DNA from 2 places in the Stenotrophomonas sp. Steno-Z1 genome. Region 2 is predicted to be linked to the other one. Evidence: predicted binding sites of a transcription regulator. Region 2 holds the regulator's gene; the other holds the start of a gene.
The links. Region 2 encodes HrcA, which represses chaperone genes, less so after heat shock. Its sites were predicted from a motif close to TTNGCACTCNNNNNNNNNGAGTGCNAA; they were not measured.

Region 1 (4,209 bases), on a different contig from region 2:
ACATGCTCTCCGGCAATGCGTTCGGCGATGCCGGCGCGCGCGTGGTGATCGAGGAGTTCCTGGACGGCGAGGAAGCCAGCTTCATCTCGATGGTGGACGGCACCACCGCGCTGCCGATGGCCACCTCGCAGGACCACAAGCGCGTGGGCGACGGCGACACCGGCCCGAACACCGGCGGCATGGGCGCGTACTCGCCGGCCCCGGTGGTGACCGAAGAAGTGCATGCGCGGGTGATGCGCGAGGTGGTCAACCCGACCGTGCAGGGCATGATCGCCGACGGCATTCCGTTCACCGGCTTCCTGTATGCGGGCCTGATGATCGACGCCAGCGGCGCGCCGAAGGTGATCGAATTCAACGTGCGCTTCGGCGACCCGGAAACCCAGCCGGTGATGCTGCGCCTGCAGTCGGACCTGGTGGACCTGCTCGACGCGGCCATCGATGCGCGCCTGCACGAGGTGGACGCGCAGTGGGATCCGCGTCCGTCGCTGGGCGTGGTCATGGCCGCATCGCCCTACCCGGAAACGCCGATCACCGGCGATGTGATCCACGGGCTGGATGCGGTGCCGGCGAGCGCCAAGGTGTTCCATGCGGGCACGGTGCTGGACGCGCAGGGCCAGGTGCTGAGCGCCGGCGGCCGGGTGCTGTGCGTGGCGGCGCTGGGCGACAGCGTGGGCGCCGCCCAGGCCAACGCGTATGCCGGCGTGGCGGCGGTCAGCTGGGCCAACGAATTCCACCGCAGCGACATCGGCTGGCGGGCGATCGCGCGGGAATCGTAGATCCACGCCATGCGTGGACGAACGCAGCCTCCAGCCTCGATTCCGCATGTCACGCCACACCGAAAAAAGAAGAAGGGCCCGGCATTGCCGGGCCCTTCATCGTTCTCGGGCCATCGCCCGCCAACCGTAGATCCACGCCATGCGTGGATGAACGCAGCCTCCAGCCTCGATTCCCCATGTCACGCCGCACCGAAAAAAGAAGAAGGGTCCGGCATTGCGGGGCCCTTCCTCGTTCGCAGGCCATCGCCCGCCAACCGTAGATCCACGCCATGCGTGGATGAACGCAGCCTCCACCCTCGATTCCCTCATGTCACGCCACACTGAAAGACGAACCGCCTGGCATTGCCGTGTCGGAGAGATGGGCGATGAGACAGCGCCACCGGAACAGAAAAGGCCCGGCAGTGCCGGGCCTTCTGTTCACACCATTGCCACCGCGTATTACGCAGTAAACAGCGCCTTCATCTTCTTCAGTGCGTTCGCTTCGACCTGGCGGATGCGTTCGGCCGACACGCCGTACTCGTCGGCCAGCTCCTGCAGCGTCACCTTGCTGTCCGCGTCCAGCCAGCGACGGCGGATGATGTCGCGCGAGCGCGCATCCAGTTCGGCCATGCCTTCGCGCAGCAGCTGCAGCTTGTTGTCTTCGCTGTCGGCACGCTCATAGGCCATGGACGGGTCTTCCGCGTCGGCCACCAGGTAGGCGGCCGGCGACGGCGGGGCGTTTTCATTGTCCTCGTCGCTGGGCGCGTCGAAACCGATATCACGACCGGACAGGCGCGATTCCATTTCGAGCACTTCGCGCTCGGACACGTTGAGGTCCTTGGCCACGGCGCTGACTTCGGCCGCGTTCATCCAGCCCAGGCGGGTCTTGGACTTGCGCAGATTGAAGAACAGCTTGCGCTGCGCCTTGGTGGTGGCGACCTTGACGATGCGCCAGTTCTTCAGGATGAACTCGTGCATTTCCGCACGGATCCAATGCACCGCGAAGGACACCAGGCGCACGCCCATGTCCGGGTCGAAGCGCTTCACCGCCTTCATCAGGCCGATGTTGCCTTCCTGGATGAGGTCGCCCAGCGCAAGGCCGTAGCCGTTGTAGCCACGGGCCACGTGCACCACGAAGCGCAGGTGGGAATGGACCAGTTCGCGCGCGGCGTCCAGATCCAGCTCGTCGCGGAAGCGACGGGCCAGATCCTGCTCGTCATCGACCGACAGCACCGGGATCTGGTGCACGGCACCGATGTAGGCGTCCAGCGAACCGAGCGCACTGGGGATCGGGAGATTGTTTGCCACAAGGGCAGTAGAGGTGTTCTGGCTCATAGCACTCATCTTAGCAGTCCGGGAATTGGACTGCTAAAGGGGAAAGAAGTTCCAGCGTTCTGTTGATGGGACGCTGGCACCGATCACCCGACTAACGTACCGCGAAATGATGACAGTGGCGAGGGGGTCGGGAGGGCTGCAGATAGTTGTTTAGTTTCAATAGCTTGGATTGCAATGCGCGGGGGCGGGCTGTGGATTTCTGCTGAACGCGGTGTCTGGCACGGCCTATTCAGGCGGGTAAGGTTGTCCGGCATTCAGCCCCCGGCATCGCGGGGCCTGCGGGCTGTGGTCCGGGGCCGTGGGAGGGTGGGGTCGGGGTTGGCCGGCGGCCCATCCAGGCGTGGCCTGGATCTACGGACGTCGCTGGGCGGGTCGGGGTTGGTCGGTGGCCCATCCAGGCGTGGCCTGGATCTACGGGTGCTGGGCCGGTCGGGGTTGGTCGGTGGCCTATCCAGGCGTGGCCTGGATCTACGGACGTGGCCGCGCGGTCAGGGTTGGCCGTGGCCGGCATGGCCTGCATCGACATCAGCCCACCCACCGAAGCCGCCATCTCCTGTAGTGCCACGCCATGCGTGGCAGGCCAGACAATGACGAAGACAGATGCGTGGCAGCCAGACAATGCCAGCTTGGTCGATGGCCCAGCCGAGCATGGCTCGGCTCTACCAACAGCCCACCCGCCGAAGCCGACCGCCGAAGCCGCCATCTCCGGTAGTGCCACGCCATGCGTGGCAGGCCAGACAATGACGAAAACGAATGCGTGGCAGCCAGACAATGCCAGGTTGGTCGGTGGCCCAGCCGAGCATGGCTCGGCTCTACCAACAGCCCACCCGCCGAAGCCGACCGCCGAAGCCGCCATCTCCAGTAGTGCCACGCCATGCGTGGCAGGCCAGACAATGACGAAGATAGATGCGTGGCAGGCCAGACAATGACGAAGATAGATGCGTGGCACGCCAGTCAATGACGAAAACGAATGCGTGCCAGCCAGACAACGCCAGCTTGGTCGGTGGCCCAGCCGAGCATGGCTCGGCTCTACCAACACCCCCCCACCGAAGCCGACCGCCGAAGCCTAGTAATACCCCGCCATATTCAAGAAGAACCCCTTCTGGTCATACCGCAGCTCGGTCATGTCATCGCTGAACTCGGTGAAGTTGTACCCCACCCCGACCTTGAAGTTCTCCCCTACCCGCCGGTCCAGCCCCACCAGCCAGCCCTTGCGCACGCCACCGTCGCGCACCTTCAGCCAGCGGTGTTCGGCCAGCCCTTCCCACTTCTCGAACAGGCGATAACGCAGCTGCAACGCGGCGAAATCGGCGCGGCTGTCCAGCCAGGCCCCTTCACCGCGGCCGGTGCGGTAGTCGCCCCAGCGGGAGGCCAGCTTGCCGGCCAGTTCCCAGCGCGCGCCGAGCTGGCGGATGCCTTCCAGCGACAGCACCTGCGAGCGCTGGTCGTACAGGTTGCCGCCTTCCTGGCCCAGCGAGGCCACGTCGTAGAGATAGGTGAACTTGCCGAAGCCCGCCCAACCGGTGCTGTCGTGCGGTCGCCAGGCAAAGCCGACGTTGGTCTCCACCAGCTTGGCGTCGGCCAGCGGATTGATGCGATCGTCGGTGTCGGCGTAGTTGGCGCGCAGCGCGAAGCGCCAGTCTTCGTTGAGCTTGTACAGCAGCCGGTTGGTGGTCACCCACTGCTCGCGCTGTTCGGCCCCGCTGTCGCGCCGGTACTCCAGCTTGCTGCTCCACTGCGCCACCGCATCGGTACGGCCGCCGCTGACGCTGTAGGCGCGGCGGTCGATGCGGCCGGCGCTGGAATCCAGTTCGCCGTCCATGACGGTGAAGCCCAGGTTCCAGCCCTGTGCGGGATAGAAATCCATGCCGAAGGTGTGCACCAGCCCGGCGCTGTCCTGGCGGCGATCCTTGAGGTACTGGCTTTCGTTGTAGACGTTGACCTGGTTGCTCAGGCGCCAGCGCTGGCCCAGCGTCCAGCCACTCTGCAGGCCGGTGTCGAACAGCGGATCGGTGCCGGTGCGGTCGGTGCTGTAGCTGTAACTGCCGTACAGGCTGTGGTCCGGGGCCATGCGGTACTCGGCATCCACCTTGGCCCCGTGGCCGCGGCTGCCACCACT
Region 2 (4,209 bases):
CATCTTCTTGGCATCGCTGGTCTGCACCCAGGCGTCGCCGTTGTCGTGGGCCAGGATGCCGTAGGGCACGTGCGCGATGTCCTTCTGGACTTCAGCGTCGGTGAACTTGCGGCCGATCAGGCGCTTGACGGCGTAGAAGGTGTTCTTCGGGTTGGTGACGGCCTGGCGCTTGGCCGAGGCACCCACCAGCACTTCGCCGTCCTTGGTGTAGGCGACGATGGACGGCGTGGTGCGGTCGCCCTCGGCGTTTTCGATGACGCGGGCCTTGCCGCCGTCCATGATCGCCACACACGAGTTGGTGGTGCCGAGGTCGATACCAATGATCTTGCCCATGAGGGAGACTCCTGAAAGTTCTGGGAATCCGGCAGTTGCCGGGTTATGAATGGGATGTGTGGGACGCTGCCGGGACTTTCAAGCCATCCACCAAACACAGTGTCCGATGCTGGCAAAACCCGTTCAGCGTCCGCTGGCGATCAATCGCGGGCGACCACGACCAGGGCCGGGCGCAGCAGGCGATCGTTGAGCAGGTAACCCTTCTGGAACACCTGGACCACGCTGCCCGGGGCCGCGCCGGGCGCGTCGACCTGGCTGATGGCCTGGTGGTGGTCCGGGTTGAACGGCTGGCCGGTCGGGTCGAGCAGGGTCAGCCCGTTGTCGGCGGCCACCTTGAGCAGCTGCTTGTAGGTCAGCTCCAGGCCTTCGCGCAGCGGGCTGGGCTCGGCACCGGCGCTGTTGAGGCCGGCGTCCAGGCTGTCGAACACCGGCAGCAGTTCGCCGAGCAGCTTTTCGTTGGCGAAGCGGCGTGCCTGTTCGACGTCGCGGGCCACGCGCTTGCGCTGGTTGTCCAGGTCGGCGCGCTCGCGCAGCGACTCGGCGCGCAGCAGGGCCACCTCGTTGTGCAGGCTGTCCAGCTGCTGCTGCAGGGACGGCTCGGCAGCCGGCTCACCGGCGGGATTCTGGGATGCGATATCGGGCTGATCTTGGTTCATTTCCGGATCCTTGGCGGTGACTCTCCGCCTCCACCCACCCCTATGTGGGCGCGGGGTCGGGATTCAAGAGCCCGGCGGCGGGTTTTATGCCCGATCCCGGGACAATCCGCCGCCCGCCGGGTCCGCCAGCGCCGCCCCCAGCACCTGGGCGGTGGCCTCCACCAGCGGGATCATGCGGTCATAGGCCATCCGCTTGGGGCCGATCACCCCCAGCACGCCCAGCACCTGGCCGCCGGCCGAATACGGCGCGGTCACCAGCGATACGCTTTCCAGCGGCATCACCCCGGTCTCTTCGCCGATGAAGATGCGCACGCCCGGGGCCTGGATGGTGCGCTCGAGCAGCTGCAGGATCTCGCGCTTGCTGGCGAACACGTCGAACAGCTCGCGCAACCGCTCCAGGTCGGACAGGTCCTGCACGCCCATCAGCCGGGTCGCGCCGGCCAGCACCATGTCATCGGCCGGCGGCACCAGCGCCTGCTCGGCCAGCTCGATGCCGTGGGCCAGCAACTGCTCCATCTCCGACTGCGCATCGCGCAGTTCCAGCAACAGCCGCTGGCGGATCTCGGCCAGCGGGCGCCCGGCACAGTTGGCATTGAGGTAGTTGGCCACCTGCTCCAGCTCCCCCGGGCCGAAGGCGCGGCGCGGCTCGATCACCCGGTTCTGCACTTCGTTGTCGGCAAACACCAGGATCGCCAGTACCCGGCGCGCGTCCAGGGCCACGAAATCGATATGCCGGAAGGCGAACTGCTCGCGCCGCGGCGCACTGACCACTCCCACGAAATGGCTCATGGCCGAGAGTAGTTCGGAGGCACTGCCCAGCAGCGCCTGGGTGCCGTTGCCGGTGGCCAGCTCCGTGCGCAGCCGGCTGAGCTCGCCCTCGCCGGGCGGCTGCATCTTGACCAGGCTGTCCACGAACACCCGATAGCCGTGCGCGGTGGGCACCCGCCCGGCCGAGGTATGCGGCGAGCTGAGCAGGCCCAGGTCCTCCAGGTCACCCAGGATGTTGCGGATGGTGGCGGGGCTGACATCCAGCCCGGCCAGTCGCGCCAGCGTCTGCGACCCGACCGGCTCGCCATCCTGGATGTGGCGTGCGATCAGCGTCCGCAGCAGGTGGCGGGCGCGGGGCGCAAGATGTGACGCAGATGGGTGCATGGAATCAGCCTGTGAGACGCCACCTTAGATAATGGCTGCGGGGAGCGAAGGCAAGTCATTGGTGCTGCCGTCCACCCATGCTAGCTTTGCGCGGCTCGAGAACAGACAACCATGCTCAGACATCTATCGATCAAGGATTTTGCCGTCGTCCGCGCTACCGAACTCGAATTCGGGCCGGGCATGACCGTGGTTTCCGGCGAGACCGGCGCCGGCAAGTCGCTGATGGTCGACGCGCTCGGCTTCCTGTCCGGCCTGCGCGCCGACAGCGGCGTGGTCCGCCACGGCGCCGCGCGCGCCGAGCTGTCGGCCGAATTCGCCCCGGAACCGGATGCCGCCGCGCGGCGCTGGCTGCGCGAGAACGAGCTCGACGACGAGGACCAGTGCCAGCTGCGCCGGATCATCCGCGCCGACGGCGGCTCGCGGGCGTGGATCAACGGGCGCCCGGTCACGCTGACCCAGCTGACCGAACTGGCCGCCACGCTGGTCGAAATCCACGGCCAGCATGAACAGCAGGCCCTGCTGGCGCGACCCTCGCAGCTGGCGCTGCTGGATGCCTTCGCCCGCAACGAGGCCGAGCGCGGCCAGGTCCGCCAGGCCGCCGCGCGCTGGCAGGCGCTGGTGGACGAGGCCGAGTCGCTGTCGCGCCAGGGCGATGTCAGCGACCGCATCGGCTACCTGGAGCACCAGCTGGGCGAACTGCAACGCGAAGACCTGGAACCGGCCTCGATCGAGCAGCTCGGCAGCAGCCACCGTCGCCAGGCCCATGCCAGCGCGCTGATCGCCGCCTGCGACGTGGCCGTGGCCCGCCTCAACGGCGACGACGACACCTCGGCGCTGCAGCTGTTGCAGCAGACCCGCCACGAGCTGTCCCGCGTGGCCGAGCACGACCCGCGCCTGGGCGAGGTGGATGCCCTGCTCGACAGCGCCGTCATCGAGCTGCATGAAGCGCTGGTCCTGCTGGACCGCGTGCTGGGCGACCTGGACGCCGATCCCGAGCAGTTCGAGGACATCGAGCGCCGACTGGGCCGGCTGCACGACCTGTCCCGAAAGCACCGCGTGCCGATGGAAAGCCTGGGCGAGCACCGCGACGCGATGCAGGCCGAGGTGGAACAGCTTCGCGGCGCCGACGTGCGCCTGCAGGCGCTGGCCGGCGAAATCGAGCGGGCCGCCGGGCAATGGCAGGTGGTCGCCGACGTCCTCAGCAGCAGCCGCCGCAAGGCCGCCAAGGCGCTCTCGGACACCACCACCACCCTGATCGGCGAGCTCGGCATGGGCGGCGGCCAGTTCCTGATCGAGATCGAGCCGCAGGCGGTGTCCAAACCGGACCCGAATGGTGCCGAACGGGTCGAATTCCTGGTCGCCGCCAATGCCGGCCAGCCGCCCCGCGCGCTGCGCAAGGTCGCCTCCGGTGGCGAGCTGTCGCGCATCTCGCTGGCGATCGAAGTGGCGGCGCTCGACCTGGACGCGGTGCCCACCATGGTCTTTGACGAGGTCGATTCGGGCATCGGCGGTGCCGTCGCCGATATCGTCGGGCACAAGCTGCGGGCCCTGGGCGAAAAGCGCCAGGTGCTGTGCGTCACCCACCTGCCGCAGGTCGCCTCCAAGGGCCACGCCCATTACCGGGTCAGCAAGGCACCGGTGGACGGCATGACCCAGAGCGCGGTGGAAAAGCTGGACACCAAGGCCCGCGAAGAAGAGCTGGCGCGGATGCTCGGCGGCGTGGAAGTCAGCAAGGAAGCCCGCGCCGCCGCCCGCAAGCTGCTGCAGGTCTGACGGCCCGCAGCGGTCGCTGGCCGGCGCTTGGCGGTGCCGGCCAGCCAGGCGCCGCTCACCCCAGCGGCCGTCCCAGGTCGACCCGTTCCACCAGGAAATCCAGCAGGGCGCGCACCCGCAGCGGCAGGTAGCCGCCCTGCCCCTGGAATACCGCGTGCACCTCCTCAAGGTCGCCGGGGTTGGCCTGTTCCAGCACCGGCAGCAGGCGCCCGGCCGCGATGTCGTCCTGTACCTGGAACGCCGCCAGCCGCGCCATGCCCACCCCGCCCAGCACCAGTCGCCGTAGTGCTTCGCC

Region 1: rpoH (RNA polymerase sigma factor RpoH) is a predicted target of HrcA. The motif match lies at 2,101-2,127, and genes of this name have one in related genera.

What each region holds. Positions count from the first base shown of each region.
Region 1 covers NZ_JBWJPB010000004.1:214,004-218,212, forward strand. The annotation lists gene purD (phosphoribosylamine--glycine ligase) at 1-776, shown strand, start outside; gene rpoH (RNA polymerase sigma factor RpoH) at 1,215-2,090, opposite strand; gene AC06FD_RS13415 (hypothetical protein) at 3,157-4,209, opposite strand, start outside.
Region 2 covers NZ_JBWJPB010000002.1:785,948-790,156, reverse strand. The annotation lists gene dnaK (molecular chaperone DnaK) at 1-333, opposite strand, end outside; gene grpE (nucleotide exchange factor GrpE) at 474-989, opposite strand; gene hrcA (heat-inducible transcriptional repressor HrcA) at 1,074-2,141, opposite strand; gene recN (DNA repair protein RecN) at 2,253-3,914, shown strand; gene AC06FD_RS10435 (LysR family transcriptional regulator) at 3,970-4,209, opposite strand, start outside.